Regions from separate parts of the Salinivibrio proteolyticus genome, predicted to be linked through region 3. Evidence: predicted binding sites of a transcription regulator. Region 3 holds the regulator's gene; each other region holds the start of a gene.
What was found. Region 3 encodes PurR, which represses purine synthesis genes. Its sites were predicted from a motif close to TNANGNAAACGTTTNCNTNA; they were not measured.

Region 1 (8,240 bases), 600 kb from region 3:
CAATGTGCGAGCAAGGTTACTCATCACAAAGCCAACGTGACCAAACAGTGCGCGATCAAAGGCACTTAACGCACGTTGCGAATCGGTGTCTTCGCTGGCACGAATTTCATCCAGTACGAACGGATGGCAGCGGATCGCCCCCTGACCGAAGATGATCATCGAACGCGTCAAAATGTTCGCACCTTCAACGGTTATGGCGATAGGTGAGCCTTGATAGTTGCGTCCCAAGAAGTTTTTAGGACCAAGGCAGATACCTTTACCGCCCACAACATCCATCGCATCAATCACACCTTGTTGACTACGATGCGTACAGTGATATTTGACGATGGCGGAGATCACCGACGGTTTTTCTCCCAAGTCAATCCCTGTCACGGTCAGGGCACTGGCGGCGTCCATTACGTAAGCATTGCCCGCGATACGTGCTAGAGGCTCTTCAATACCCTCCATTTTACCGATCGGCAATTTGAACTGACGACGAATACGCGCATAAGCACCGGTTGCCAATGCTGCTGACTTCAAGCCGCCGGTGGTGTTCGATGGCAGGGTGATACCACGACCAATCGACAGACACTCCATCAGCATACGCCAACCTTGGCCCGCCATTTTCTGGCCGCCAATAATAAAGTCCATTGGAACGAAGACGTCATTACCCTGTGTCGGACCATTTTGGAATGGAACGTTGAGAGGGAAGTGACGACGGCCGATATCGACACCTTCTAAATCGGTCGGGATCAGTGCACAGGTAATACCAAGCTCATCTTGATCGCCAAGTAGATGGTCAGGATCGCGAAGTTTAAACGCGAGACCGAGTACGGTAGCGACAGGGGCTAGGGTGATGTAGCGTTTGTTCCAGGTGATTTTCATCCCCAGCACTTCTTTGCCTTCCCACATCCCTTTTGTGACAACCCCGTAGTCAGGGATCGAGCCCGCATCGGAGCCTGCTTCTGGGCTGGTTAAGGCAAAGCATGGAATTTCTTTACCCTCAGCAAGGCGCGGTAAGTAGTGGTCTTTTTGCTCTTCGGTACCATAGTGCTGCAATAGCTCACCCGGACCGAGAGAGTTAGGGACCCCGACCGTAGATGACAGTACGCCTGACACGCCAGACAGTTTTTGTAACACCAAAGACTGGGCGTAAGCGGAGAACTCGAGGCCACCATATTGTTTTTTGATGATCATGGCGAAGAACTTGTTGTCCTTCAGGTATTGCCATACCTCAGGTGGTAAATCTGCCAGCTCGTGGGTGACTTGATAGTCATCAACCATACGGCAGACTTCATTCACAGGGCCATCCAGGAACGCCTGCTCCTCGGCACTTAAACGTGGTGCTGGGATATCATGCAATTTGTTCCAGTCAGGCGTACCACGGAAAAGATCTGCTTCCCACCATACTGTACCTGCGTCGATGGCTTCTTTTTCTGTGGCTGACATTTCTGGCATCACAGATTTAAATGCTTTAAACGCTGGTTTACTGATCCAGTTGCGACGGAATGTCGCGATATTAAGTGGCAGTGCGATTACGGCAAAGATCAGCCAAGTGATCTGTCCAACACTCCCCAGTAAAGTCCCTACTACTAGTCCCGCAGCCAATGCAGCTGTTGAAACCAGCAAATTGGCACGATGGTATGCGAGTACGCCTGCCACAATTAGCATGGCAGCGATAAATAACCCTGTCGCCATCACGTCATCTCCTTCGGTTTAGTTAGCCTCTCCTCAAATGAGGTAAGAGGTCGTACCACTTAATGTAAGCAAAAATTTAAATATTTGTAAATTGGTACGGTGTGATGTGGCTTGCAAGGTGAGAAAATCATCAATCATTCTCCGCCAAAGTTGGAAAGATAGGTTGCCATTTGAACAAACGTGACCTAGCTCGAGACCAACACGCAAGCGGCAGTCGACAGGCACAAAACGATACGGTTACACTGACCTTAAATCCGCTCTCACCCCCGGTGCACAGAGTGAGAGCCTGGCCTTTTTCAACGATGGGAACATGCCATGTACCAAGATATTATTCGCGGTGAGCTGTCGGAAGCAGCTACCGTTTTGAATGCCTTTTTAAGTGACGACAAAAACATTCAACAAATTGAAGAAGCTGCCAAGCTATTGGCCGATAGCTTCAAAGCGGGTGGCAAGGTGCTTTCGTGTGGGAACGGTGGCTCGCACTGTGATGCCATGCATTTTGCTGAGGAGTTAACGGGCCGTTATCGTGAAAACCGTCCGGGGTATCCTGCGATTGCGATTTCTGATCCAAGCCACCTTTCTTGTGTTTCCAACGACTTTGGCTATGAGTTTGTTTTTTCACGCTATGTTGAAGCCGTCGGCATGAAAGGCGACGTCCTCTTTGGTCTGTCTACCTCAGGAAACTCCGGTAACATTCTTAACGCGATCGATGCGGCGAAAGCGAAAGGCATGAAGTCCATCATGCTGACTGGGAAAGACGGCGGCAAAATGGCTGGTCTTGCGGATATCGAAATTCGTGTCCCTCATTTTGGCTATGCGGATCGTATTCAAGAAGTCCATATTAAGATTATCCATATTCTTATCCAGCTGGTGGAAAAGGAAATGGCGGCCTAATGCTCGGAGGTAGATGAAAGAATGTGTGAACTGCTTGGCATGAGTGCCAATGTGCCTACGGATATCTGTTTTAGTTTTACTGGGCTTATTCAGCGCGGCGGAAAAACAGGGCCGCATCGAGATGGCTGGGGCATTACCTTTTACGAAGGGAAAGGGTTTCGCACCTTTAAAGATCCCGCCCCAAGCTGCCAATCTAAAGTGGCCGAGTTGGTAACCAGTTATCCGATCAAAAGCTGTGCGGTAGTCAGTCATATTCGTCAGGCTAATCGAGGTGGCGTCAGCCTTGAAAACACGCATCCTTTTACTCGCGAAATTTGGGGACGTTATTGGACGTTTGCCCACAATGGCCAGCTATCTGGGTTTGAAAGCTTAGAAACGGGCCACTTTAAGCCTGTGGGAGAAACCGACAGTGAAAAAGCCTTCTGTTGGCTGCTTAATGAACTATACAAGCACTACCCACAGCAACCCGATAACATGTGTGAGGTGTTCGACTTTATCGCCTCGCGCTGCGATCGGTTACGTGCACTTGGAGTGTACAACATGCTGTTTAGCGATGGTGACTATGTGATGGCGTATTGCAGTAATAACTTGCACTGGATTACGCGGCGGGCCCCGTTTGGTAAAGCGAGCTTGATCGATCAGGAAATGACGGTTGATTTTCATGAGGAGACTACGCCCAATGATGTCGTCACTGTGATCGCGACCCAGCCGCTAACCAATAATGAAAACTGGCACAAAATGGCAGAAGGGGAGTACTGCGTCTTCCATTTTGGTGAAGTGTATTGCACCAATCAAGATCAGTATGCAACGACCTGATTGCGGTCTGCCAGCATAGAAAAGGCGCCATCAGGCGCCTTTTTTGATCAGGGCGAATCACACTAGGCTTTTAGGTCGTCATATTCATCAGCGGCATAGCCAGCAGGGCCCAACGGCGCGCCGTCGAGCCAAGCTTGGCCAGCTTCCATGCGTAAGCGCTCTTCGACAAACCAGCGAACAACCAAAGGATAAATCTGGTGCTCTTGTTGTTGCACTCGTGCTGCAACGGTATTGGCGTCGTCTTCTGAAAAAATGGGGACACGTGCTTGTAAAATCACCGGGCCACCATCCAATTCTTCTGTGACAAAATGCACTGAGGTGCCATGCTCGGTATCACCCGCATCAATCGCGCGCTGGTGGGTATGTAAGCCCGTGTATTTGGGGAGCAACGACGGATGAATATTCAGCATTCGTCCTTGGTAGTGCTCGACAAAGGCTGGGGTGAGTATACGCATAAAGCCGGCGAGAACGACCAAGTCAGGAGCCAACGCATCAATGGCGGTTGCCAACGCATGATCGTAAGCGTCGCGAGTGTCATAGCGCGAGTTTTCGAGCACGCGAGTCTCGATTCCAGCATTATCCGCGCGGGTTAGGCCGTAGGCATCTGGCTTGTTTGCAATCACGCCGACAATTTTTGCGTTTTGCGGGCACTTATCGATTAAGGCCTGAAGATTACTGCCACTTCCCGAGATCAACACCACGATGCGTTTTGTCATTACACCAACTCCACTTGCGCTTCGCCGTCAGCACTTGTTGCAATATGGCCCAACTGCCAAGCGGTTTCCCCTGACTCATTGAGCAGTGCGATCGCTTGTTCGGCATGTGCTTGTGGTAGCGCGATGACTAAGCCGACGCCACAGTTAAAGGTGCGCAGCATTTCATAGTCACTGACATTGCCTTGTGCCTGCAACCAGTTAAAGATGGCTGGCCATTGCCAGCTATTTCCATCAATAACGGCTTTTGTACCTTGAGGCAATACGCGGGGAATGTTTTCCCAGAAGCCGCCACCGGTAATATGAGAAATGGCATGAGCAGGGTATTGCTCAAGTAAAGTGAGTACTGACTTCACGTAGATACGGGTCGGTGCCAGCAAGTGCTCAACCAAAGGTTTGCCTTCGAGTTGCATGGTTAAATCAGCCTCGCTGACTTCCAAGATCTTGCGGATCAGAGAGTAGCCGTTTGAGTGAGGACCGCTAGAAGCCAGACCAATCAGAGCATCGCCTTCACCGACCTTACTGCCATCAATTAATGCGGATTTTTCCGCGACCCCGACACAAAACCCAGCGACATCATAATCATCCCCTGAGTACATGCCCGGCATTTCAGCGGTTTCGCCACCGATCAGGGCACAACCGGCTTGTTGGCATCCATGAGCAATCCCTGTGACCACATCGGCCGCTGTCTCGACGTCTAATTTTCCGGTCGCGTAGTAGTCGAGGAAAAAGAGTGGTTCAGCCCCTTGAACAATCAGATCGTTCACACACATGGCGACCAAATCAATGCCGATCGTATCGTGCTTATTGGCATCAAGCGCTAAACGTAATTTGGTTCCTACCCCATCAGTGCCGGACACCAGCACGGGTTCTTTATACTTGGTCGGTAACTGACACAGGGCACCAAACCCGCCCAAGCCGCCCATTACTTCAGGACGGTGAGTTTGTTTGACGACGCCTTTGATACGGTCGACTAGGGCGTTACCCGCATCAATATCGACACCTGCATCCTTGTAGCTAAGAGATGATTGTTTACCGCTCACTGCAATTCCTCGCCGGAGTTGGAAGTCAAAAGTCGGCGCTATTCTATCAGTAGATAATTAGAAAGGAAAACGTTTGCGTCAGCTGTTTGGTGAGGAAATAGGCGAGATGTCAAGCCTTTGATCTACGCTAGCAAAACTCTTTCGTGTATACTACCGAGAATTTGTTTTTTGTAAGGAGTCTAAGATGAAGGTCGTGGAAGTCGGGCACCCGTTAGTGAAGCATAAAATTGGATTGATGCGTGAGCGGGATATTAGCACTAAGCGATTTCGTGAGCTTGCCACTGAAGTGGGTAGCCTACTGACATACGAAGCCACTTCAGACTTCGAAACAGAAAAAGTGACCATCGAAGGTTGGGACGGCCCAGTCAGCGTTGATCAAATCAAAGGTAAAAAAGTCACCGTGGTGCCTATTTTGCGTGCAGGGCTCGGTATGATGGACGGTGTGTTGGAGCATGTACCAAGTGCCCGTATCAGTGTGGTCGGCATTTACCGTGATGAAGAAACGCTAGAGCCTGTACCGTATTTCCACAAGTTGGCGAGCAATATCGACGAGCGCATGGCGCTGGTGGTCGATCCTATGCTGGCAACGGGTGGTTCTATGATTGCCACTATCGATTTGCTTAAAGAGCAAGGCTGTCAACATATCAAAGTGTTGGTGTTAGTCTCTGCCCCAGAGGGTATTGAAGCGTTGAAAAAAGCGCATCCGGATGTCGAGCTCTATACTGCAGCTATCGATGAAAAGCTGAATGACAAAGGCTATATCGTACCCGGCCTAGGTGATGCCGGCGATAAAATCTTCGGTACCAAGTAATCGTTATCATCGCCAAGATGATGGCGTAATAACGGATCAAAAAGCCCGCTTAGTATCGCGGGCTTTTTTAGTCTAAATGTCCCGTCTTATAAAGACAGGCCTATTTTATCGAGGTAAGTACGCACTTGCGCTTCGATCCCCTCACCATCTAATTGCAGCTCAGCATGCAATTCTTGCTGAGTGCCTTGTGGAATAAAGCGATCGGGCAAGCCAATTTGCAATACCGGCTTAATGATACCTTGCGTCATTAAGCTTTCAATCACACCGGTTCCCGCCCCGCCAGCGGTGGCGTTTTCTTCAATAGTGACAAGGCAATCATGCGTTTTCGCCATTTCTGCCACTAAATCGGCATCCAGAGGTTTAGCAAAGCGCATATCTACCACGGTTGCATCAAGCGCTTCTGCTGCCGCGAGGGCGCCGGGCAACAGAGTACCAAAGTTAAGTAGCGCAATGCGCTTTCCTTGGCGTTTTTGTACGCCTTTACCGATAGGGAGTGCATGCATATCGCGCTCAATATCAACGCCCATGCCTCCCCCGCGTGGGTAGCGCACTGCGGCCGGGCCCTGATGAATATGACCGGTATAGAGCATTTGCCGGCATTCGTTCTCATCGCTTGGCGTCATCACCACTAGATTCGGGATGCATCTTAGGTAGCTTAAATCAAATGCCCCTTGGTGCGTTTGGCCGTCGGCGCCCACGATGCCACCGCGGTCGATCGCGAACAACACCGGTAAGTTCATAATGGCGACATCATGGATCAGCTGATCGTACGCACGCTGTAAGAAGGTGGAGTAGATAGCTACCACAGGGTTGTACTCACCAATCGCCATACCTGCCGCTAGGGTGACGGCATGTTGTTCGGCAATCGCAACATCGAAGTATTTGTCAGGGTGCGCCTTGGAAAAGCGCACCATACCAGAGCCTTCACGCATCGCCGGGGTAATGGCGAGCAGTTTGTCGTCTTGCTCGGCCATATCACACAACCAGTCACCAAAGACATTAGAAAATGTCGGGCTGGCTGGCTTTGATTTCGGTAGGCTATGCACGCTTGGATCGAATTTAGGAACGGCATGATACCCAATCGGATCCTTTTCCGCAGGCGCGTAGCCTTTGCCTTTTTTCGTCATCACGTGCAAGAACTGTGGCCCTTTCAGGTTACGCATGTTCTTTAGCGTTTTAACCAGCTCTTCCACGTCATGACCATCGATAGGGCCGATATAGTTAAAGCCGAGTTCCTCGAACATGGTCCCCGGTATCACCATCCCCTTGAGGTGCTCTTCAGCACGACGGACCAGCTCTTTAATTGGTGGCGCGCCCGACAGGACTTTTTTGCCCCCTTCTCGGATGGTGGTATACAAATTACCAGAAAGAAGCTGCGCCAGATGATTGTTGAGAGCACCAACATTCTCTGAAATCGACATTTCGTTGTCGTTGAGGATCACCAGCATGTCGGGTTTCACGTCCCCAGCATGGTTCATCGCCTCAAATGCCATCCCCGCGGTGATGGCTCCGTCTCCAATCACACTAACGACTTTGCGGTTTTTCCCTTCTTTTTCGGCACAAATGGCCATCCCCAATGCGGCGCTTATTGACGTCGAAGAGTGGCCTACCGACAGCACATCGTAGGGGCTTTCTTCGCGCCACGGGAAGGGATGCAATCCGCCCTTTTTGCGAATCGTCGGCATTTTTTCGCGCCGACCCGTCAAAATTTTATGTGGGTAGGCTTGGTGACCGACATCCCAAACAAGGTGATCAAAAGGGGTGTTATAGACATAATGGAGTGCGACAGTCAGCTCGACAGTGCCAAGTCCAGACGCAAAATGACCACTTGAGTGGCTAACCGTATTAAGTAAGTAGGTACGCAGCTCATCACACAGTTCTGGAAGGTGATCACGCGGAATGGTGCGTAACTCTTCCGGCGTATCAGCCAACGCGAGTGTAGGGTACTTTGATATATCCAGTGTCATAGTGGTTCGGCGCTTTTATTGGTAATGCTAGTTGTTGCGCTCGATGATATATCGGGCAAAAACTTCCAGTTGTTCGGTATTGTAGGGGATCGCATGCAGCGCGTGTAGTGCTTCTTGGTAAAGTTGCTGTGCTTTTTCTTGCGCGCCCTGTAAACCGAGTAGCGCAGGGTAGGTACTTTTATCCGCGCTCATGTCAGATCCCTGCGGTTTCCCCAATGTTTGGGTATCGCTTGTGATATCTAAAATGTCATCTTGCACTTGGAACGCGAGGCCAATGGCGTTGGCAAAGGTATCCAGCTCGTCAAGGTGCGTCACTCCT
Region 2 (8,240 bases), 1.5 Mb from region 3:
CGATCGGATCTTCTACCGTAAGAATATTGCGATCTTCACTGTTAATGGTTTGTAAGCCCGCATACAGCGTGGTCGATTTCCCCGACCCCGTTGGACCCGTGACCAGTAAGATCCCATGCGGTTTATGAATAAGATGACGGAAGTTCTCGTGCAATTCAGGCACCATCCCCAACTGAGCCAAGTCGAGTTGTACCGCGTTTTTATCGAGCAAACGCATCACCACACGCTCACCGTGAGAGGACGGCATAGTCGATACCCGCACATCGACGGCGCGACCGCCGATGCGGACCGAGATGCGCCCATCTTGTGGCACACGCTTTTCGGCAATATCGAGTTTGGCCATCACTTTGACACGTGATACCAGCAAGGGGGCTAACTTGCGGCTCGGCGATAAGACTTCGCGCAACACCCCATCGACACGAAAACGGATCGACAATGCATGCTCAAAGGTTTCGATATGGATATCCGAGGCACTTTCCTTGATCGCTTCACCCAGCATGGCATTAATCAACTTGATGATAGGGGCGTCGTCCTCAGACTCAAGCAAATCCTCGCTCTGCGGCAACTCTTCGGCCAATGAGAAGAAATCATCACTGTCTGCATCGGCGCCAATGTCAGCCATCAGCTGCTGCGCATCCGCACTGTCTCGCTGATAGAGTACCGTCAATTGCTGCTCAAAATAGGCCTCATCCACGGTTTCAGGCACTAAGCACGCACCCCATAACCGTTGCACTTCAACCAAGGTCTCAGGAGCCACCGACGGTAAACACAATAACCGAGCCTGCGAGGCATCGGGCTGAATTAGCACCCCATGACGACGCGCAAAACCAAACGGTAACTGCCATTTACTCTCTGGCTCGTTCGCGAGTGCGACCGTTCGATCCGTCATCCTGCCAGCTCCGCTTGTAATGCACGCACTTCGGCCGGCATCACCGCATCACTCTTATAATCAGGCAACACAGGTTTTTGCGCATCTGGCATCAATTTGACCCCATCTTGTGCACGCAGCAGTTGTTCGGCACGGATGTAATTATATTTACGCTGTGTCACACCATCTGCGGTTAAGCCGGTACGAATAATGGTGGGCTTGATAAACAGCATCAGGTTTTTCTTTTCTGTCCCCGTAGAAGTGGATTTGAACAGATGACCCAGCACCGGAATATCTCCCAATAATGGCACTTTGGACTCACTTTCTACAGTACGCTCATCAATCAAACCGCTGAGCACAATCATTTGCTGATCGCCCACCATCACTGACGTGTTTAATTGGCGTTTACCAAAGCGCACATCCACGGCGCCACTGGCCCCCAAGACATTTGACACCTCTTGCTCAATATCCAAGAGAACCGCAGAACCTTCATTGATTTGTGGGGTAACTTTTAGCTTGATGCCCACATCTTTACGCTCGACGGTTTGGAACGGGTTATCGTTATTCGAACCGGTCCGTGAACCGGTAATAACGGGGACTTCCTCACCGACAATAAACGACGCTTCTTGATTATCCAGCACCATCAGGTTGGGTGAAGAAAGGATATTGGATTCGTTATTCGAGGCCACCGCAGTCACCAACGCGGTCCAATCCCCCATAATGACCCCGGCGGCAAGACCATTGACGCCACCTAGTACATCCGAAAGAGCGCTGTAGTCACCAGATTCTGTGATTGGCACATTGTATGGCGTTCCATCACTCTTATAGCGCACCTCTGTACGGGTCTTGTCTTCGGTTGCCTTTTGGCCAGTCAGGTAATTGGTGATCCCAACCCCTGTGTTACTAAATTGAATGCCACCATTTTCAAGCGAGCCCCACTGCACACCTAAATTGGCGCCATCGGACTCTGACATCTCTACGATTAGTGCTTCAATCAGTACTTGCGCACGACGAATATCCAGCTGAGAGATCACACTTTCCAAGGTTTTGAGGATATCGGGCGGCGCAGTGATCACCAACGAGTTGGTGCCTTGGTGCGAAGAAATTTGTACCGCTTGCTTTTGGGCACCCGGTTTACTCTTCTCTTCTTTTTCTTTCAGTAAGTTATCTGATACACCTTGGAGAACATCTACCACATCTTCCGCTTTGGCATAGCGCAGGTAAATGACTCGGCTGTTACCTGTGGTCGCCATTTCCTGATCAAGCTGTCTGATCAGCTTTTTCACCCGTTCGCGTACTTTAGGTTCACCTGAGACCAAAACGGCGTTTAAGCGCTCATCAGCGACAAAGCGTGGTTTAAGGAGATCGGGGGCATTATTGGCGTTGTCTCGCTCGTTTAACGCTTCAACAATCCGTACCATTTCTGCGGCAGACGCGTGATCTAAACGCACTACTTCCACCTCTTTATCGCCGGCTTGGTCCACACGACGGATAATATCGGTCAAGCGATTCACGACCGCTGCACGCCCAGTAATCATGATCACATTAGCCGGATCGTAGTGGACTACGTTACCCGCTCCCGCATTGTTAATCAGCTGGCGCAACAAAGGGGATAGCTCACGTACCGACACATTTTTTACCGCGACTACGCGAGTGACAACTTCATCCCCCACCACACTATCGTCTTCACCGACCACAGGTACCGGTGAGGTTTTGGCATCTTTGTCGCGGACCACTTTAACGACACCATTTTCCATCTCGACCACGGCAAAGCCATACACTTCGAGTACGTTTAAGAAAAACTGATAGTACTGTTCATCGGTCAGGGTATCGTAACTACGGACATTGATGGTGCCACGAACCGAGGGATCAACAATGATGGTTTTTTCGAGATTACGGCCAACGATCTCAATAAATTCCTGAATATCTGTGCCCTTAAAAGAGGCACTAAACTCAGCGGCGCCGGCTGGGATACCAGAAAAGAGAAGGCTCGCGGCCATCAGATAGGGGATCAGTCGTTGTTTTCCCTTCACGTCACACTCCTACGGCCGCTGACGGCGAATGCTGTGGATTAAAGTTGAATCGAGATGTCATGTTGTTGTCCTTGTCGCTCGATAACCAAGTCAAGCGATCCCTGTTGTTGAATGCGTCCCAGAATATCAGGCAGTGCTGCGGACTGACTTAACGTCAGGCCATTGATAGCGACAGCAATATCCCCTGCCTGTAAGCCGGATTGCTCAAAAAAGATTGGATTACGTCCCGGTGTGAGGCGAAAGCCCTTTATTTGATCGCCTTCGCGCACTTGTGACAGCTGCACAAAGTCAAATAAGCGTTGCGGGTTCTGGCTAAGCTGCTGCGCTAAGTCGGCAGGCCAGTCAGGGCTGGTCTGCCGCTTGGTCGCCATCGACTTTGGGGGCGTCGACGCATCAGTAGGGGAGGAAAAAACGGTCTGCGGTGTACTATCTGCATCGACCCCTGGCATAAGGAGCGCTTCGCGTCTTGACCCTTGGCGTAATATCACCCGATCGGATAAGACTTGATCGACACTGACTTGGGTCCCTTTCACCTGCTCACCCACACCGTAAGTCACTTGACGGCCGCCGTTCGCGATCACGGCCAATGCACGCTTCGGATCGTTACTGGCCACCACGCCAACCAAAGTTAGGCGTAGCCGGGTTTCGGGGACATTGGTCACCGCATGTTGCGTGGGTTGGACGGCCGCTTGGTAACGCCCAAACAATTGGGCATTAACGATAGGTGCCAACGAAAAAGGGTCCGTCGCAGCGCGAGAGGACGACGCCGACTGGCTTGCTACGGACAATACAGGTGCGGGTGCAGGCGCATAAAACGCCCACACCATTCGCCCAGCCAACCATGCCAGAACGAGGAACAGTAAAATGTTTAGCCACGTCGCAAGTCGTGCCACCTGCTGCGGTGACACAGTGAACATGCCATGCTGGCGTCCTGCCTTACGCATCATCCCTTCCAAACCAAATTGAGTCACCGAGTGTCCATTGATGGCTTTTTTTACCATCAAGTTCCATCATTAGATTACGAAAAGCTGGGCATACTAGCAAAAACACGATGTGATATTGAGATAATTTTCATTTTTGTCGTAATCCCACATCCTAACCAAGCCAGCACATTTAGGTCAGATTGTACCTCGACGCTGTGATACTGCTCTAAAGGAATTTTTGTGCTAATGTCGCCCATCCGGATTGCGCAGGAGTTGAGTCATGAAAACACACGCATCGGCGCCCTTGACGGCAGTCAGGCTAGACAAGTGGCTATGGGCCGCTCGGTTCTACAAAACACGGTCAATTGCACGCAACATGATTGACGGCGGCAAGGTGCATTATAATGGCCAGCGCGCCAAACCTAGCAAAATGGTTGAAGTAGGTGCTGAGATCCGACTTCGGCAAGGACACGAAGAAAAAACCATTACTGTATTAGAATTATCAGAGCAGCGTCAGGGTGCGCCGATTGCGCAGACGCTGTATCAAGAAACCCAAGACAGTATCAAACAGCGTGAGCACAACACGGAAATGCGTCGCTTACACGCACACAATCCGCGCCCAGAAAGCCGGCCGGATAAGAAACAACGCCGAGATATTCGTAAGTTTAAACAAGGCATAGAGTAAGGCCGATCCCACTAACCAGGCCCTAAGCCGGAGAGAGATTGCATGTCAAACGATCAACTACACCGTTACCTATTTAAAGATGTGTCTGTGCGTGGTGAGCTGGTCAAGCTCGATGAAACCTATCAACGCATATTGGAAAACCAAGACTACCCTGCGCCCGTCCAAGCGCTACTGGGGGAGATGCTTGTCGCCACCAGCTTGCTCACTGCCACCTTAAAATTTGAAGGCTCGATTACCGTGCAACTACAAGGTGACGGTCCGGTATCACTGGCGGTGATCAATGGTGACCACCAGCAGCAACTGCGCGGTACCGCACGCCTGAAAGGCGACATCAAAGCCGATGCTACCCTACCTGAAATGCTCGGTAAGGGGCAGCTCATTATCACTATCGAACCGGTCGACGGCGAACGCTATCAAGGCATTGTGGGCTTAGACTCGGATCATCTGCAAGGCTGCCTTGAAGACTACTTTGCGCGTTCAGAGCAACTGGAAACGCGACTTTGGTTGCGCACCGGTGAGTTTGATGGCAAACGTCACGCGGCCGGAATGATGCTGCAAGTGCTACCGGATGGCAAAGGGGACGATAACGACTTTGACCATTTGGCGAAGCTGACTGAAACCGTTAAAAATGATGAATTATTTGGCCTTGATGCAAAAGACGTCCTTTATCGTCTATATCACCAAGAAAGCGTCACCGTTTTCGATCCTCAGTCAGTATGCTTCAAATGCAGCTGTTCACGCGAGCGCAGCGCACAAGCGATAGCCGCGATTGAACGCAGCGAAGTCGATAAAATGATTGCAGAAATGGGCACAATTCGTTTGCACTGTGATTATTGCGGCAGTGATTATGCGTTTGACAGCGTCGATGTCGCAGCCATCTTTGAGCAGAACGCCGATTCATCGTCACAAATGCAGTGAAAAACGTGCTACATATTTAGTTGCATAAAACAAAGAAACCCAACTTAGTTCAAAAGCCAGCATCAAGCTGGCTTTTTTCTTGGTCTCCTCGGACACATCTCACATTTTTTTGCGCATTAATTTTGTACAAACAATAAGAGCTCTGTGGGTAGCGCAAACGTTTAACTAAGCGTTACCATAGAGGGAGTCACGTCACCTGGTGGTCAGTACCCTACAATCAAAATAGCCCTAGTGTGCGTGCGGTAATTTTTTGCAGTAACTCCCTGAATGGCACTATTCAGGTTGCTAGCATAAAGACAGTTAACAACATCTTACCCCAAGGAGCACCTATGACTGTCCTGAACGTCGAATCCGAAGTCGCCGGCATCGATCTTTCCCGTCATGGTCTGGAAAATGTCAAAGAAGTCATTCGCAATCCCTCTTATGAACAGCTGTTCGAGGAAGAAACCAAACCTGGGCTGGAAGGCTACGAAAAAGGCGTGGTGACTGAGCTCGGCGCTGTGGCGGTGGATACCGGTATTTTTACTGGCCGTTCACCAAAAGATAAATACATTGTGCGTGACGACACCACCCGCGATACCGTGTGGTGGTCCGATCAAGGGAAAAACGATAACAAGCCGATTGATCACGCCGTTTGGAAAGATTTAAAAGCTTTAGTCACCCAGCAACTCTCTGGCAAACGTCTGTTTGTGATTGATGGCTACTGCGGTGCCAACCCTAACACGCGTTTACGGATCCGTGTGATCACCGAAGTGGCGTGGCAAGCGCACTTTGTGAAAAACATGTTTATCCGCCCTACCGATGAAGAGCTAAAAGACTTTGAGCCCGACTTTGTGGTCATGAACGGTGCTAAATGCGTCAACAATAAATGGCGCGAGCATGGTTTGAACTCGGAAAACTTCACGGTCTTCAATCTTACCGAGCGCATGCAGCTTATCGGCGGGACATGGTACGGCGGCGAGATGAAAAAAGGCATGTTTGCGATGATGAATTATTTCTTGCCTTTGCAAGACATCGCGTCCATGCACTGCTCGGCAAATATGGGCAAAGACGGCGACGTCGCGATTTTCTTCGGCCTATCTGGCACGGGTAAAACAACCCTCTCCACCGATCCGAAGCGTCAGCTGATTGGCGACGACGAACACGGCTGGGACGATCATGGTGTGTTTAACTTTGAAGGCGGCTGCTATGCAAAAACCATTAAGCTGTCCAAAGAAGCAGAGCCCGATATTTACAATGCCATTCGCCGTGATGCACTGCTTGAAAACGTCACCGTACGTGGCGATGGCCGTATCGACTTTGACGATAACTCCAAAACCGAAAACACCCGAGTGTCTTACCCGATTTATCATATCGATAATATCGTTAAGCCAGTGTCGAAAGGCGGACATGCCAACAAGGTGATCTTCCTCTCCGCGGATGCGTTTGGCGTGCTACCGCCAGTGTCTAAACTGACGCCTGAGCAGACCAAGTATCACTTCCTGTCAGGCTTTACCGCCAAGCTGGCCGGCACTGAGCGTGGTATTACAGAGCCAACCCCTACCTTCTCAGCTGCTTTTGGGGCCGCATTCTTGACCTTGCACCCAACCAAGTATGCAGAAGTGTTGGTCAAACGTATGGAAGCGGCAGGTGCAGAAGCCTACCTAGTGAATACTGGTTGGAACGGCTCAGGCAAGCGTATTTCGATTAAAGATACCCGCGCCATTATTGACGCTATCTTAGATGGTTCGATTGAGAAAGCAGAAACGAAGACGATTCCTATCTTCAATCTCACCGTGCCCGTCTCACTCGACGAGGTCAACGATGGCATCCTTGACCCGCGTGACACCTATGTCGATCCACTCCAGTGGGAAAGCAAAGCGAAGGACCTTGCCCAACGCTTTATCGATAATTTCGACAAGTATACAGACACCCCAGAAGGGGCTGCTTTGGTTTCAGCCGGGCCTCAGCTCGACTAAATCATCCCACTTACGCCTCATAGCAATATGGGGCGTACTTTTTGCCTAGCAGTTGAATTTAGGCCACTTTTGCTCCAGTCTTAATCCATTCATCGTCACCTTTTCTCGCTCCGATAGGATTTGCCCATGCGCATCCTGGCCAAACTGATTGCCAGCTTGATCATCCTGATTGTTACCGCGCTTTTCGTGGTTGTGGTGCTTTTGCATACCCGTTACAGCACACCTGTCTTTAATACCGTCTCCCAGACTCTGTTACCCGGTAAACTCACCGCGGCACAAGTGGGGTATCACTGGCGCTCACCGCTGCAACTGACATTGATTCAACCGGATTATCAAGCCTCCCAAACCGATTGGCATGCGGACAAACTACAACTTTATATAGACCCCGCCACCTTTCCACACATTGCTTGGCTACGCATTGATGGTATGGATATTGACCTTGATGCGCTGGACGCCAACCCATTTCAGGAATTACCTCAAGGGCTTACCATTGGTCGAGTGCTACTGAGTGATATCACCCTACACACGCCGCACTGGCAAGCCACCAATGTACGAGCACAACTCGATAATTGGCAAAAAGGCTCCCAAGCCTATGGCACAGTGAAAGGACGAGCACAATGGGAAATAGGCTCGCTTAACGGACAAGGTATCGCCTTAACCCAGTTACTACTGGATGCGAAACCGAGTGACCAAGGGTGGGAAATTCTGGGCGCCTCGATGCAGTGGCAACGCGCTGCAATCAGTGCGCAGGGCCATTGGCAACCCGGCACCCTCGCGCTCGAGCAACTCACTATCAGCGATGCGGTGATTGATAGCGAGCAAACCCGCCAGACCCTCGCGCAAGCGCTCGCGGCT
Region 3 (8,240 bases):
ACTGCTAAGCGAGATTGATATAGCCTTTACTGCCGGCCAGTTACACGTTTTACTCGGGCCGAATGGTGCGGGGAAAAGTACACTGTTAAAGCAATTGATTAGCGACAAACATCAGCATGGCAGTGTGCAGTTTTGGCAACAGCCAAAAAGCCAGTGGCAAGGTGATGAATTTGCCCGACGAGTTGCCTTCCTTCCCCAACATAGCGGGCTCACGTTTGCATTCTCCGCGCAAGAAGTGGTCGAGATGGGGGCGACACCACTAAAGGCAAACCGAGAACAGATCGCGGCCCTTGCCAGCGAGCAACTAACGGCATGGGATATTAGCCATCTTGCTCATCGACCGTATCCGATTTTATCTGGCGGTGAAAAACAACGCGTACACATGGCACGCGTGTCATTACAGCTAGCACAAACCGCACCGGATCAAGCGATACTGATGCTGGATGAACCCACTTCGGCCTTAGATATTACCCATCAGCATTACACCCTAAAGCGCTGTCGAGCACTCGCAGACCAAGGAATGACAGTGCTATTGGTGTTGCACGACCTGAATTTGGCGGCGCAATACGCCGATCAACTGCATTTTTTAAAAGCGGGTCGAATCGTCCTATCCGGCGACCCGTGGCAGTGTTTTAGTAGTGATAGAGTGGCAGACATCTACCAATACCCGCTGACCGTTCTGACTCATCCGGAGCATGACTGTCCACTGATCGTGTCTTAATTGATAAATACATCATAGCTGGCTCACAAAACCGTCTGTTGGTCCATTTTCGCTGATCAGACCAATTGCGAGTGTGCGCCAACCTAAGTAAACTGAGAGCGCAACCGATTAGCTATGAGAATGAATGAAATCGGATTCGTTACCTTCGCAACCGTCTGATGTGCCGGGATTGTGAAAGACATCGCCGCTGACGAACAGCGGCGTTTTTCTGTAAGGTCGCGAGTAACGATCCCTACGCATTACTACAAAGAAGAATCAAGATGGCAACGATTAAAGATGTCGCGCGTCTCGCCGGTGTATCGACCACGACGGTGTCACACGTGATAAACAAAACCCGCTTTGTCGCCGAGAAGACGACTGAGAAAGTATGGCAAGCGGTTGAAGAATTAAACTACGCCCCAAGTGCTGTGGCGCGAAGCTTGAAATGCAACACAACACGTACACTGGGTATGTTGGTGACCAAATCCACTAACCCCTTTTTCGCCGAGCTTGTTCACGGTGTGGAAGACTATTGCTACAAGCAAGGCTACACACTGATTCTCTGCAATACCGAGGGAAACCTCGAAAAGCAACGCGACTACCTGCGTATGTTGTCAGAAAAGCGCGTCGACGGACTCATTGTGGTGTGCTCTGATCTCAACGAAGATTTGATGCTGTTATTGGAAAAAAAACGCGATCTGCCTATGGTCGTGATGGATTGGGGCAGTCACCATATTGATACAGACCGTATAGAAGATAACGCTGAATTAGGCGGTTACCTTGCCACCAAACACTTTATTGATAATGGACATACTAAAATTGGCTGTATTTCTGGCCAAATGGATAAAAATACCTGTAAGCATCGCTTAAACGGTTATTTCCGTGCGTTAAAAGAAGCCAATATTCCAGTGAATAAAAATTGGCTGATTGAGGCAGATTTCGAAGCCGATCAAGCGCAAATTGCCGCGAAGCAATTGGCGACGATGTCAGACCGCCCGACCGCTGTCTTTTGTTTTAATGACATTATGGCATTAGCGGCCATTAGTACATTTAACGAGCACGGCTTGAAAGTGCCAGATGATATATCGGTGATTGGTTACGATAATATTGATCTCACCGAGTATTTCTCGCCACCATTGACAACTATTCACCAGCCCAAACGCCGTCTAGGCAAAACGGCCGTCAAGCTCTTGCTCGCGCGAATTGCCAACAACGAGACTCAACAGCAAGTGTTCGAAATGCAACCTGCACTAGTGAGTCGACAGTCAGTTAAAACACTATCTTAATGTTTTAATGAAACTTTTATGAAGAGCACCGTCAATGTCTTGGCGGTGCTTTTTTACGCGACTACTCTTCCGGTAGTGCTTTTACTCTAGTTCATCAATTACACCCACCCTGAACCAAGATCACATTTTGTGTGATGGGAGAGGACGACATCGGTGTCTAATTATTATATGCTTAATAGCGTTTGAACAAGGCAAACCATGGCGAAAGCATGGGACGCAAAGCCTCCGGCCTAACGGTAATTTGACATGATGTCAAAATATCAACGGTAGCGGGGTTGCCAACATATCAAAGCTGACAAATTTGATGGCTCGTTGACAATTCTGCGATCTTGCCTTGTTACATTATGACGTCTTTTTTAGGCATTAGTAATTCATCGAGATTTTAATCAAATGGATAAACCAGCTTTAAAGAACGCAATGAAGTTATTTGCCAAATTTGGCAGCATAAAGTCCCGTTCAATGTTCGGTGGATTTGGTATCTTTTGTGAAGACACCATGTTCGCGCTTGTCGTTAACAACACTCTCCATTTACGTGCTGGAAAAGAAAACGAAGCACTATTAAAAAAACAAGGCTTGGCACCCTACGTGTATAAAAAGCGCGGCTTTCCTGTCGTGACGAAATATTTTGCGATCCCTGAATACTGGTGGGATGACCAAGATAAGCTGCTCACAGAAGCCAAAGAGGCGCTGGATGTCGCGACCCGTGATCGTGATTTGAAAAAACAAGCCACACCGTCTCGTCTAAAAGACTTACCTAATTTACGGCTCGCGACCGAGCGCATGCTGAAAAAAGCAGGTATTGAGACGCCTGAAAGCTTACAGCAACAAGGTGCCGTCAATGCCTATAAAGCGCTCCTTTCTGCGCATGAAAAAGAGCTAAGCTTGGAGTTACTGTGGTCACTAGAAGGTGCGATTACTGGCAAGCATTGGTCTGTGGTTCCACCCCAACGTCGCCAAGAATTATTACAACATTTAGAAAATTAATTCCTCACAACCCCCATACCTCTCTACCTTTTTTGTGAGCAATGTTCGCGTCCAACACCGCCTTCATGGCGGTGTCGCTTTTTCTGCACGCACTAAACGCTCAATAAATCATCATTCAAACTGATTTCAGACAAAAAACGAAAGTTTCTTTCGATCGGTCGGGTCTGGTTAAAGGTACGATTAAGGACACAGTTCCTCAATGTAACCGACAAATCAGCCAGTTAATTTAGCTACAGCACCTAAAGTAATAACTGGGCCCATTTACTATCGGACGAGACACAGTATGCCAGTAAAAAAGATCTTGCTTGGTTTAGTGGTGGTGGCGCTTGTAACACTTTGGTTCAGTTTAGATCTCAGCCAGTGGCTCACGCTTGAAAACGCCAAAGCACAACAAGTGGCATTGAATGATTACATTATCGAAAACGCGACCACCGCAAGCCTGGTGTTTTTTGTCGGCTATGTAGTGATGACCGCCCTGTCCTTACCGGGTGCGGCAGTGGCGAGTTTATTGGGCGCGGCACTCTTTGGCTTTTGGTGGGCATTGGTGTTGGTCTCCTTTGCTAGCTCGATTGGCGCCACCCTCGCCTTCTTGGTGAGTCGCTTTATGTTGCGCGACTGGGTCCAAGCCAAATTTGGCAATAAGCTCGATACCATTAATCGCGGCATAGAGAAAGACGGTAGCTTGTATCTGTTGACCCTCCGCCTGATCCCGATTTTCCCGTTTTTTCTGATTAACTTGGTGATGGGGCTAACCTCGTTCAAAACCCGCACCTTCTATTGGGTCAGTCAGCTCGGTATGTTGCCGGGTACCGCAGTCTACGTGAATGCAGGGACCCAACTGGCCCAAATCGACGCACTTGGCGACGTGGTGTCACCCTCGGTGCTTGGCTCACTCGCCTTACTGGGTGTCTTCCCACTGGTGGCAAAGTGGGTTATGGCGTGGATCACGCGTCGTAAACGCTATCAAGGTTGGAACAAGCCCCATCAGTTTGACCGCAATATGGTGGTGATTGGTGCCGGTGCAGGCGGCTTGGTATCAAGTTATATCGCGGCGGTAGTGAAAGCGAAGGTTACGCTGGTCGAAAAAGGTTCGATGGGAGGAGACTGCCTAAACACCGGATGTGTTCCCTCAAAAGCGCTGATCCGTGCGGCGAAAACCATGCGAGAAATTGGCAAGGCTAAGACGTTTGGCATTCATACCCAAGCGCCAGCGGTTGATTTTCCGGCGGTCATGGCGCGGGTTAAGCAAGTCATTACCCAAATTGAGCCTCACGATTCGGTCGAGCGTTACACCAAACTCGGCGTGGAGTGTGTGCAAGGCGAAGCACACATCGTTTCGCCATGGGAAGTCGAGGTGAATGGCGAACGCCTCACTACCCGCAACATCGTGATTGCGACCGGCGCACGCCCTATGTTGCCCCCGATTCCCGGTTTGGCTGAGGTCACGCATTACACCTCAGATACGATTTGGTCTCTGAATGACCTGCCGCCGCGGTTGTTGGTTTTGGGCGGGGGTCCCATTGGCGCAGAATTGGCACAAAGTTTTGCGTGTTTAGGCAGCCAAGTCACGCTCGCGGAAATGGCCGACCAACTTCTCAGCCGCGAAGATAAAGATGCCGCCCAGTTGGTTGAACAGGCGTTAGAGCGTGACGGCGTCACGGTTTTAACACAGCACAAAGTCAAAGCATTTCAACACAGTGATAATGAGCAAATCGCCTTACTCGATGGCCCTGACGGTGAGAAGTCTGTCTCATTTGATGCGGTGCTGGTCGCATTAGGGCGCAGTGCCAACACCAAAGGCTTTGGTCTCGAAAAGCTCGATATTCCAGTGACCGAGCGTGGCACAATTCAAGTCAACGAGTATCTGCAAACCGCCTACCCGAATATCTATGCGGTAGGTGATGTAGCGGGTCCGTTTCAGCTCACCCACGCCAGTGCTCATCAAGCATGGTATGCCGCGGTGAATGCACTATTCGGGCAATTTAAACGCTTTCGTGCTGATTATTCAGTAATGCCTGCCGCGACCTATACATCGCCAGAAGTCGCGCGCGTGGGTATCAATGAAAAAGAAGCCAAAGCCAATCAGCAAGAGGTGGAAGTAACCTATTACGGCATTGATGATTTGGATCGCGCGATTGCTGACGGCAATGATCACGGTTTTATTAAGGTGCTGACACCAAAAGGAAAAGATACCATTCTGGGAGTGACTATTGTTGGCGAGCATGCGGGCGACTTGCTCGCGGAGTTTACTCTCGCCATGCGGCACGGGTTAGGACTAAATAAAATTTTGGGCACCGTCCATCCATATCCCACCATGAGTGAAGCGGTGAAGTATACCGCCGGGATGTGGAAACAAGCCCATGCACCCGAGATGCTACTGAAATGGGTCGAAAAATATCATCGTTGGATGCGTCACTAATTGAAAAGGGAAACGACAATGAAACACTGGATAGCGGCGTTAACATTGGCAATTGCAAGTACCGCCAGTTTTACTGCCTCTGCGAGCACGGAAAACGACCGTTGGGAAAGTATTGAGCAACAAGCCAAGGGTCAAACCGTGTATTTTAACGCATGGGGCGGCAATCAAGAGATCAATACTTACCTGCGCTGGGCAAGTCGCGAGTTACAACGCGATTACGGTGTCACACTGAAACATGTCAAAGTGGCGGATATCGCTGAAACCGTGAATCGTCTGCTTGCCGAAAAGACCGCCGGTAAGGATAGCGGCGGCAGTGTCGATATGGTTTGGATTAACGGCGAAAACTTCAAATCAATGAAGGAAAATGATTTGCTGTACGGCCCTTTTGTCAGCACGCTCCCCAATTGGCAAATTGTCGATAAAAGTTTACCGGTTGAAGAAGACTTCACTGAGCCAACAGACGGCCTCGAAGCACCTTGGGGGGTGGGACAGCTGGTGTTTATCCATGATCAGAAAACCTTGGCCAACCCACCTCGCTCTTTCGCCGAACTGTTAAGTTTGGCTAAAGCATTCCCTGGCCGTATCAGTTACCCCAAACCACCCGAGTTTCATGGCACCAGTTTTTTGAAAGCCGCCCTGCTGGAACTTACCGATGTGCGCGAGGCACTTTACCTGCCGGTTGATGAGGTAGACTTTGACGCCGTGACCGCCCCACTGTGGCGCTATCTAGACCAACTACATCAAGTGGCATGGCGCGAAGGCGCTCAGTTCCCGTCAGGCAGTGCCGAAACTATCCAACTGTTGGACGATGGTGAGCTTCTCGTGGCGATTGCGTTTAACCCTAATGCGGCAAAAGCAGCGGTAGCCTCTGGAAAACTCGCCCCGTCAGCGCGTGCGTTTGCCTTTGACCAAGGCGCGCTATCGAATATTCACTTTATGGCGATTCCATACAACGCCAACGCTAAAGCCGGCGCTATGGTCGCTATCAATTTCTTGATGAGTGAAAAGGCACAACTGCGTAAAGCCGACACCCAAGTATGGGGCGATCCACCGGTTGTTAAATTATCCGACACCGCCGAGGTCAGTCGCTTTAATACCCAGCCCGAGCCACATCCAAGCTGGCAAACCGCGCTTGAGAGTGCTTGGCTGAAACGCTACGGCCAATAGAAAAGAGGCTGATATGGCACGTTTGCTGTTTGCCATTACCCTAACGGTATGCTGCCTGCCCTTGTTGCCAGGGGTTGGCGGCATACTCGCGAGTGCCTTTGCGTTCGTGCCCACACTAGGGCTTATGGAGGCTAATATTAGCGGCTGGCGACATGTGATCGCATGGCCGGGCCTGTATCAATCGATTCAACTTACACTCATCTCAGGATTGGGCAGTAGCCTGCTCGCGGTGGCACTTAGCTTTATGATTTTACAGGCCACTTGGCAAACGCCCATTTGGCAGAAGATCAGTGCGCGCTTGCCCGCCCTACTTGCGTTACCACACGTCGCCTTTGCCATTGGTCTGGTTTTACTGCTTTCCCCCTCGGGTTGGCTGTTTCGCCTGCTAAGTCCCCTTCTCGGTGATAACCCCGTGACTTGGGCGCTGGTACAAGACCCTTATGTTATTGGGCTCACCTTGGCGCTGACGCTAAAAGAAACCCCCTTTTTATTGTTGATGAGTCTGTCGGTGCTGCGTCAAATTGATGTCTCTCGGCTGACGATGGTATCAACCAGCCTCGGGTATAACCGCACCGCAACTTGGCTAAAAGTCATTCTCCCGCTTTGGCTGGCCAAAATGCGTTTCCCGATTTTTGCCGTCATCGCCTACAGCCTGTCAGTGGTTGATGTAGCGATGATCCTCGGGCCGAATACGCCGCCTACCTATGCGGTATTGGTATGGCAGTGGTTTAATGACCCGGATTTAGCACTATTGCCCAGAGCTTCAGCCGGTGCCCTGCTGCTATTTGCCCTGTGTGGCTTGGCCTTATTGCTGTTTCGCTTTTTGGCGTGGCTTGGTTGCCAATGTCTCAATCGCTGGCAATACACGGGGCGCCGCCACGCATGGTTACCTGGTAAGTCACTCTGGTGGCCGGTGTTTATCACTCCCCTTGCGATTATGCCTGTGTTGCTGATGTGGTCATTCGCGCTGCGCTGGTCATTTCCCGATTGGCTCCCGAGTCGATATAGCTTACGGTTCTGGGAGCAAGAGCTTAGCTATGTGTGGTCATTGGTGGGGAACAGCATCGTTCTGGCAGTGATCAGCGCCAGTGTCGCCTTGCTGTTTGCCATCGGGTGTCTGGAACGCTCGGTCAATCAGCAACGCTCTGTGCCAAGAGCCGTCATCGCCATTCCGTTATTGGTTCCTCAACTCTCTATCTTGTTTGGCATTCAGGTGGCGGTGTATAGCCTCCCCGGCCAGTGGCACGTGCCGGCAACCCTTTGGGCTCACATTTTTTTCGCGTTTCCTTATGTGTACCTCGCACTCGACGGGCCGTGGCAGCAGTTTGATATGCGGCTTATGCAAACCGCCAGAAGCCTCGGTGTCAGCGCCATGCTTGCATGGTGGCGGGTTAAACTGCCGCTGCTTTTGCCCGCCATTATCTTAGCGTGGGCGGTTGGCGCGAGTGTCAGTTTGGCGCAATACCTGCCCACACAATTGCTGGGCGCGGGACGCATTAATACGCTCACTACCGAGGCAGTTAGCTTATCGAGCGGCCTCGATCGTCGTATCAGTGGCTTATATGGACTGATGCAAGCGATGCTTCCCCTTATCGTTTTCGCCTTGGCTACTGTGATGAGCCGCGTGGCTGAACGCCGTCTTTTACCTACATCAACACCAACTATCTCAGGAGCTCAACACCAT
Region 4 (8,240 bases), 580 kb from region 3:
TCGCGATTGAAAAGCCTAGTGCCGGCACACAGTCGGTGCAAGAGATTATTGAGCCTGGGGATATGGCGGTTGCCACGTCAGGGGATTATCGCAATTACTTTGAGCATGATGGGGTACGCTATTCGCACATCATTGATCCAGCAACAGGACGACCGATTCATCATCGCTTAGTGTCTGTCACTGTGTTGGACCCGTCTTGTATGACGGCGGATGGTTTGGCAACAGGCTTCATGGTACTTGGACCAGAGAAAGCCGTTGCATTGGCAAATCAAGCCAATATTCCTGCCTTTATGGTAGTGAAAACGGATGACGGTTTTAAAGAAATCGCATCTGAGGCGTTTAAGCCTTATTTAAAGCGTTAAATACGCAATAACGATAGTAGGTGAGCAATTATGTCAGTATTTCTTATCACCTTTGCTGTTTTTGTACTTGTGATTGCAGGGATGGCGATCGGCTACATCGTACAGCAAAAAACCATCAGTGGGAGCTGTGGTGGCCTAGGCGCAATCGGTATTGAAAAAGAATGCGACTGCCCAGAGCCGTGCGATGCACGTAAAAAGCGAGAAGCGCGTGCAGAGAAAACCCGTGAGTGGAAGAAAAACCAAATTATCTAGCAAAGACCTGACGCGATCAGGTGTACAGTAGATAGCCACCAGTGAGTCACTCTGTCTTATCTGGTGGCCATGCAGGATTGTCATGAAGAAAATCATCCATATCGACATGGATTGTTTCTATGCGGCAGTGGAGATGCGTGATAACCCTGCCTTACAACAGGTGCCTCTTGCGATTGGCGGGTCACCTGATGGGCGAGGGGTGATTGCAACCTGCAATTATCCCGCGCGTCGCTTTGGGATCCGTTCCGCGATGGCGACAGCTCAAGCACTTAAACTATGTCCCGGTCTGACGGTTATGCGTGGCAATATGGCCAAGTACCGCGCCGTTTCTCAGCAGCTTCATGCTATTTTTCATCGTTATACCGATATTATTGAGCCCCTCTCTCTTGATGAGGCTTACTTAGATGTTACAGATTGCGACAGTCATCAAGGCTCGGCAACCCGCATTGCAGAAGCGATTCGTCACACCATTCGCGACGAGCTATCATTAACCGCGTCGGCAGGCGTCGCGCCAATCAAGTTTCTCGCCAAAGTCGCCTCAGATATCAACAAACCGGATGGCTTATGCGTGATCACCCCTGACGAGGTCGACACCTTTGTGGCTGAGCTCCCTTTGCAATGCATTCCGGGCGTAGGACGTGTCACCTTAACCAAGCTTCATGAACTGAATTTGTTTACCTGTAGAGATGTGCAGTGTAGCGATCATGGTGAACTGATCCAGCGGTTTGGTAAATTTGGGCAGGTACTATGGCAGCGAGCACACGGTATTGATCGACGTCCAGTGCAAGTGGAGCGGATACGTAAATCCGTTGGCGTAGAGCGCACTTTATCGCAAGATCTTGCGGCGCTGAATGATTGTTTACAGTGGCTAGATACTTTATACGAAGAGCTCCAACGGCGACTCGAAAAAGCCGATGCGAATGGACGGATTTGTCGCCAAGGGGTCAAACTCAAATTCAACGACTTTCAAACCACGACGGTTGCACACCGCTGTGAGCGGTTAGATCGAGGGCTATTTGATACCTTGTTGCATGAAGCGTTTTATCGAGGCGAGGGTAGAGCGGTGCGGCTGATTGGTTTGTCGGTAGGGCTGGGGGACGACAATGACCCCCAGCTAAGTTTACTCGCTTAAGCGCGCTTTTCAGGAATCGCTTTTAAGATAGCGCGCATTTGTTGCCAATAGTGACCCACACTTTCAATGTTCACTTTCTCATCAGGTGAGTGAGGGAACTTAATCGTTGGACCAAACGAGATCATATCCATATCCGGATAAGGTTTTTTAAATAGACCGCATTCTAATCCCGCGTGGATCACCATGATATCAGGCTTACGCTGATAGATAGCTTCATAGGTATCGCGGAAAATATGCATGATTTCAGAGTCCGGATCAGGCTTCCACCCCGGGTATGCGCCGGAAAACTCGACGGTCACGTTTGCTAAACCGGCCAGTGAGCGCAGCATGCCTTGCACCATTTCTCGCCCTGAATCGATCAATGAGCGGATCAAAAACAATCCCGTAATAGTATGCTCATCGGTTTGGATAACGCCTAAGTTCAGTGAGGTTTCTACCACACCCGGAACATCATCGCTCATCCGTATAACACCGTTTGGCGCCGCGTTTAAGGCCGCGAGTAGCCGAGATTGTACGGCACGGGTCAATGGGTCGGCTTGATTGTCGGACGCATCGAGTACAACAGTGACGTTCTCCTCCAAGCGTCCCAACTCATCGTGAAGCAACTGCGCGTAGTTATCTATCGCCGCGGCTAATGCGTCTTTTTGTTCGACTGGCACGGCAATATCTGCAAAGGCTTCACGCGGGATGGCGTTACGCAATGTGCCGCCTCGCAATGCAATTAGACTGACATCAATCTCACTGAGGTGATGGCTGAGCATGCGTGCAAGTAGCTTATTGGCATTGGCGCGACCCGTGTGAATATCCACCCCAGAGTGGCCGCCTTTTAGGCCTTTTATACCGACGGTAAAACGCGCAAAATTGTCGCCGATGGGATGACGCTCGACCGGAAAGTGCATGCTAGCATCGACGCCGCCCGCACAGCCCATGTAGATTTCTCCTTCTTGTTCGGAGTCTGTGTTCAGTAACACTTCTCCTTCAAGCCAGCCTGCTTCTAGGCCAAATGCACCGTCCATCCCAGCTTCTTCGTTGGTGGTGAGCAACACTTCGAGCGGACCATGTTCAATGTCATCAGCCGCTAAGACGGCAAGGCAGGAGGCCATTCCAATACCGTTATCGGCGCCTAATGTCGTGCCATCCGCCGTGACCCACTCGCCATCGATATAAGGGCGAATCGGATCAGTGGTAAAGTCGTGCTCGGTGTGCTCGTTTTTCTGCGGCACCATATCAAGGTGGGCTTGTAGTACTACACCTTTGCGGTTTTCCATTCCCGGCGTCGCCGGTTTGCGGATAAAAATATTGCCAGTGGGATCTTGGCGAACCTCTAAACCTCGGCCTTTCGCCCAATCGACAATGAATGCTGCCAATTGTGCTTCGTGGTAAGAGGGATGTGGAATAGCACAAATCTGGTCAAAAAAAGCCCAAACAGGCTGGGGTGATAATTGGCTGATCTCAGACACGGTAGACTCCATTTTATTTTATTGTTGGCCTTTTAAACAGTAGGCCTTACTGAAATAGATGGACTTTACCAAGCATACCACTGTCGACTAGGTGGTGACAGTCGCAGGATCAAGGGAAGGAAAAACAGAGTGCATGCCGGATATCTAGGCGTGCAGGGCGTAATAAAACTACCAAATATGAACTTTTTGTGACTCTAGTCACTCTATTTCTTGTAATATAATTACGTGTGGGTTATTATCTAGACACTGATAACACAGGTTATCGATTGTTCATGGAGTGAACCCGAGTATTCGCCTCCAAGGAACCGAGACAAAATGTGAACAACATTAGGTTTAAACTTGAGAGAGGTAAAAACGATGGAAGGTATGGTATCTAACTACTACTGGAACCAACAGTCAGTGTATACCAAAGGATTTACGTATCCGGCGCCGTTCGGGTACCGCAAGTAAGTTTTACGATTCCCCCGCTCTTACAGAGACATTTCTGATCCAGAAGCAAACGCTTTAGTTCTGGCGCCACACAATGTTGTGGCGTTTTTTTTATGGGTGGTATGTCAGGTGCCTGATAAGCCAGTCATGATAGACAATCTTGTTGGCAACCATCACGAGAGCCATGACATTCCGATCAATTCATGCGGTTTCGTGCTGGAAATTTCCTTCATCGATCGGTAAGATTTGCGCCAATTTTTGACACGCAAACGTTTTCCTTTTGCATCTTATGATGCGCCACCTTTTATTCGGGATACCAACGATGTTAGAGCGTTTATTTAAACTCAGCGATCATGGCACGGATCTTCGCACCGAAGTTATTGCCGGTGTGACCACCTTCCTCACCATGGCCTACATCATTTTCGTGAACCCATCTATTTTGGCTGAAGCAGGAATGGACAAGGGCGCCGTATTTGTTGCCACCTGTTTGGCTGCTGCCGTCGGCTGTTTTGTGATGGGAATTGTCGCCAACTATCCGGTCGCTCAAGCGCCAGGTATGGGCCTTAACGCTTTCTTCACCTACACAGTGGTGCTGCAAATGGGCCACTCGTGGCAGGTTGCGCTGGCTGCGGTGTTTATTTCGGGCTTGTGTTTTATTCTACTCAGTGTGTTGAAAATTCGTGAGTGGATTATCAACTCGATTCCTATGTCACTGCGCACCGGTATCTCGGCGGGTATCGGTTTGTTTTTAGCGCTCATCGCACTGCAAAACGCGGGGATCGTCGTGGATCACCCGGCAACCCTTGTCGCACTGGGTGATGTGACGGCATTTGCCCCAGCGATGGCAGCACTTGGCTTTTTCCTCACTATCGGTTTGGTGCATCGTGGCCTAAAAGGGGCGGTCATGATTGCGATTTTAGTGGTCACCGTGATTGGTATTGTCGCGGGGGATGTCCCTTACCATGGCGTGATGTCTGCGCCGCCAAGCCTCGCGCCGACCTTTATGCAGCTTGATTTTGCCGGAGCCCTTGAAGTTGGTCTGGTGTCTATTGTGTTTGCATTTTTGTTTGTTGACCTCTTTGATACTGCAGGAACCTTAGTGGGTGTGGCACAGCGCGCGGAACTTTTGGACAAAGATGGTAAACTGCCGCGTTTAAATCGTGCATTACTGGCAGACAGTACCGCGACATCGGTCGGGGCGCTTTTAGGCACGTCGAATACAACCTCATATATTGAAAGTGTGTCAGGGGTAGCAGCGGGTGGCCGTACAGGACTCACTGCTGTCGTTGTGGGGATCTTATTCTTGCTTGCGCTATTTTTTGCGCCGCTAGCAGGTATGGTCCCAGCGTATGCAACAGCTGGCGCTCTCTTTTATGTTGCGATTTTGATGATGTCAGGTCTTGTAGGGATTAACTGGCGAGATTTGACCGAAGCCGCACCGGTGGTCGTGGTGTGCTTGCTGATGCCGCTCACTTACTCGATTGCGAGCGGGATTGGCCTTGGCTTTATTGCGTTTTGTGCCGTAAAAACCTTTGCGGGCAAAGGGCGTGAGGTCCCTGTCAGTATCTGGATCTTGGCTGGATTGTTCTTACTCAAGTTCGTTTTCTTGGTGTAAAACAGCCGCCCACATTGACGTTATAACAAGGCGAGAAACGCCACGAGGTTTTCATCATGAGTAACAAGTTCATCATCACCTGGGACAACATGCAGATGTACACACGCCAATTGGCGGAGAGGCTGCTACCCGCTGACCAGTGGCAGGGAATTATTGCTGTGAGTCGCGGTGGCTTGGTGCCTGCCGCCATTCTGGCCCGTGAGCTAGGCATTCGCTATGTCGATACGGTGTGTATCTCGAGCTACGATCATGATCATCAGCGCGATATGCGTGTCGTGAAACAAGCACCGGGGGATGGTGAAGGCTTTATTGTGGTGGACGACTTGGTTGATACAGGCGGAACCGCAGAAATGGTGCGCCAACTCTATCCTAAAGCACGCTTTGTGACTGTAAGCGCCAAACCGGCGGGTAAGCATCTTGTTGACGATTATATCGTCGATATTGCGCAAGACACATGGATTGAGCAGCCGTGGGATATGGCGGTGAGCTATGTGGATCCGATTGCCAAATAATAGCCAGCAAGGTTATTGATAATCTGCTGTCAACAAAACGTCGCACACAGTTGCGGCGTTTTTTCGTTTCTAGGGACGCGATTGACTGAAAATCATGGCCTTGCTGTGAGTATGGTTTACACTAGGAGCGTCATAAACTGAACGCTCGGGAGTGAACGTGTCGGAAAGCGAATCTCAAAATTTGTCGGTCAAGCTGTTTGCCAAACACAGACATGCCAAAGAAACGTCGACATTGTTTGGCGCTATCCAGCAAATCGATCAAGCGAGTTATTCGGCGTTTGATGGAGATAGTGAGCGCAGCTGGTATCGAATGCGGCGTCGTGGACAATGGACGTGGCAAGGAGTGGATCCGGTAGAGATGGAAGCCATTTTTGCCCGTATTGCTCATTCGGATAATTCACGCTCCGTTGACAGTCTGCTGGATACGGTAGAAGGCTACCGCTCGGGAAATTGGAACTACGAGTGGACAGCAGTGGGCATGCAGCACCAAAAGCGCGCCCAAGCGCTGGTAGACAAAGGAGAGCATCAAGCAGCGAGTCAGCAATGGCTGCAAGCCTGTACCTATTTCGGTATCGCGGCGTATCCTCACCTCAAAGGCGATACGCTCGCTTTGCAATCGGAAACGCTGGCCTACAAAGCCTTTGAGCATGCCATGGATAAGCTTCCCTTCACGGTTAAAACCGTAGAAACAACGCTCGATGGCAAATCGCTAAAAGGTTACCTGTATCTGCCAAGAACCGATGCGACTCTGCCGGTGGTTATTCTCAGTGGCAGCTTAGACAGTTTGCAAACCGATTTATGGCGGGTATTCGTCGATTACTTTGCTCCCGCAGATATCGCAGTATTGACCTTAGATATGCCCTCAGTGGGGCACAGCAGTCATTGGCATCTCAATGAAGATACCAGCCGCTTACATCGTGCCATGTTAGATAAACTGGCGGAGGTACCTTGGGTGGATCACCACCGCGTGGGCACCATGGGGATCCGGTTTGGCGCCAATCCAGCGGTTCGGTTAGCCTTTCTTGAACCACATAGAGTCAAAGCGAGTGCGGCGCTGGGAGGCATCGTGCATTCGCTATTAACCAATGCACAAATGATGAAGAAAATGCCGCCCATGTACCTCGATACACTAGGGTCGCGGCTCGGTCGCCATATTCCTATCGACACGCTTCGGACACGCTTGCAGGCGTGGTCACTCAAAAACCAAGGCTTACTCACCGGACGGCGCACCGATGTGCCCATTTTAGCCTTGAGCTTAAAAGGTGATCCGGTTTGTCCAGAATCCGACAATAAACTGATTGCGACCTATAGTCGTGGTGGTAAAGCGGTGACATTGCCGAATACGCCTTTGCATGACGGCTATCATCGTGCGTTGTGTGAGACCGTCTCTTGGTTTGCCAATATTTTGTAACTAAGGTGGCGAAGGTGTGATCGAGTGCGGAAAGCGGGGGATTGGCGTTCACCTGATTGATAACGTCATGATATACCTTGAACTTAGGTAGATAGAGTGCCACTGGAGGACACCATGACCCAAACGCTCCCGCTTTCTCATGGACGGTTAAAAACACGTTTTACTGCGCTGGGCCCTTATTTTCGTGATGGGCAATCTGATGAACAAAGCTATTTTTTTGATAGCTTGTCTGTCTGCGTCGATGCGAAAAAGGAGCCCGACGCGCGCGAATTCTGGGGCTGGTGGCTAGTGCTTACCCCAGAAGACGATGGGTTCCGTTATCACTACGGTTATGGCCTCTATGACGAGCACGGGGAATGGTTAGCAAAAGCTGTCCCTGCCAAACAGCGCGCTGAGGTTGAGAAAACCCTTGATAGTTTCTACACCAAATTATGCCAATTGGTGGTCGATGAACTATCGCTCTCCCTTTCCCCAAGTCAAAAACTGACCGAGCCTGAACTCGCCCTTTCTAACTAAAACGTGATTTGCCTGATTTCAGTCCTTGTTAAATGGGCATGGGATTGATAAAAGAGACATCTATCTTTTAGTCAATCAGGCAATCATGACAGTTCAAGACGCGCTTCGAGACGGTGACATTGCAGCCACCGTCTCTTCTCAAACCATCGTTGTAAAATTAGGCACCAGTGTGCTGACTGGCGGTTCGCAACACCTTGACCAAGCCCACATGGTTGAGTTGGTTCGTCAGTGCGCGCGCCTGCGCCAACAAGGCCATCAAGTGATCATTGTCTCTTCGGGAGCGATTGCTGCTGGACGAGAGCACCTTGATTATCCGGTATTGGCTGACACGGTCGCCAATAAGCAGATGCTCGCAGCCGTCGGGCAGTGCCGTTTAATTCAAACCTGGGAGCATCTTTTCAGTCTTTATGGCTTTCAAGTCGGACAGATGCTGCTGACCCGCGCTGATTTGGATCACCGCGAGCGTTTTCTCAATGCGCGAGACATGCTCCATGCTTTACTCGACAACGGCATCATTCCCATTGTGAATGAAAATGATGCGGTGGCGACAT

Region 1: a site for PurR is predicted at 5,205-5,224, ahead of purM (phosphoribosylformylglycinamidine cyclo-ligase). Genes of this name have one in related genera too.
Region 2: a site for PurR is predicted at 5,577-5,596, ahead of pckA (phosphoenolpyruvate carboxykinase (ATP)). Genes of this name have one in related genera too.
Region 4: a site for PurR is predicted at 3,897-3,916, ahead of N7E60_RS03830 (NCS2 family permease). Genes of this name have one in related genera too.

The regions. Positions count from the first base shown of each region.
Region 1 covers NZ_CP114584.1:752,673-760,912, forward strand. Annotated here, with positions in the region: gene fadE (acyl-CoA dehydrogenase FadE) at 1-1,677, opposite strand, end outside; gene lpcA (D-sedoheptulose 7-phosphate isomerase) at 1,993-2,571, shown strand; gene N7E60_RS03690 (class II glutamine amidotransferase) at 2,593-3,387, shown strand; gene purN (phosphoribosylglycinamide formyltransferase) at 3,450-4,103, opposite strand; gene purM (phosphoribosylformylglycinamidine cyclo-ligase) at 4,103-5,143, opposite strand; gene upp (uracil phosphoribosyltransferase) at 5,328-5,954, shown strand; gene dxs (1-deoxy-D-xylulose-5-phosphate synthase) at 6,041-7,921, opposite strand; gene ispA ((2E,6E)-farnesyl diphosphate synthase) at 7,949-8,240, opposite strand, start outside.
Region 2 covers NZ_CP114584.1:2,860,741-2,868,980, forward strand. Annotated here, with positions in the region: gene gspE (type II secretion system ATPase GspE) at 1-889, opposite strand, end outside; gene gspD (type II secretion system secretin GspD) at 886-2,868, opposite strand; gene gspC (type II secretion system protein GspC) at 2,940-3,902, opposite strand; gene hslR (ribosome-associated heat shock protein Hsp15) at 4,105-4,509, shown strand; gene hslO (Hsp33 family molecular chaperone HslO) at 4,552-5,427, shown strand; gene pckA (phosphoenolpyruvate carboxykinase (ATP)) at 5,757-7,385, shown strand; gene N7E60_RS13410 (AsmA family protein) at 7,512-8,240, shown strand, end outside.
Region 3 covers NZ_CP114584.1:1,357,454-1,365,693, reverse strand. Annotated here, with positions in the region: gene N7E60_RS06580 (heme ABC transporter ATP-binding protein) at 1-721, shown strand, start outside; gene purR (HTH-type transcriptional repressor PurR) at 982-1,986, shown strand; cyclic di-GMP riboswitch class I at 2,167-2,269, shown strand; gene N7E60_RS06570 (TfoX/Sxy family DNA transformation protein) at 2,377-2,970, shown strand; gene lpdA (dihydrolipoyl dehydrogenase) at 3,254-5,389, shown strand; gene N7E60_RS06560 (ABC transporter substrate-binding protein) at 5,408-6,556, shown strand; gene N7E60_RS06555 (ABC transporter permease) at 6,570-8,240, shown strand, end outside; gene N7E60_RS06550 (ATP-binding cassette domain-containing protein) at 8,239-8,240, shown strand, end outside.
Region 4 covers NZ_CP114584.1:779,211-787,450, forward strand. Annotated here, with positions in the region: gene N7E60_RS03810 (FAD:protein FMN transferase) at 1-362, shown strand, start outside; gene nqrM ((Na+)-NQR maturation NqrM) at 393-614, shown strand; gene dinB (DNA polymerase IV) at 697-1,746, shown strand; gene N7E60_RS03825 (aminoacyl-histidine dipeptidase) at 1,743-3,218, opposite strand; gene N7E60_RS03830 (NCS2 family permease) at 3,958-5,250, shown strand; gene gpt (xanthine phosphoribosyltransferase) at 5,307-5,762, shown strand; gene frsA (esterase FrsA) at 5,920-7,173, shown strand; gene crl (sigma factor-binding protein Crl) at 7,288-7,689, shown strand; gene proB (glutamate 5-kinase) at 7,775-8,240, shown strand, end outside.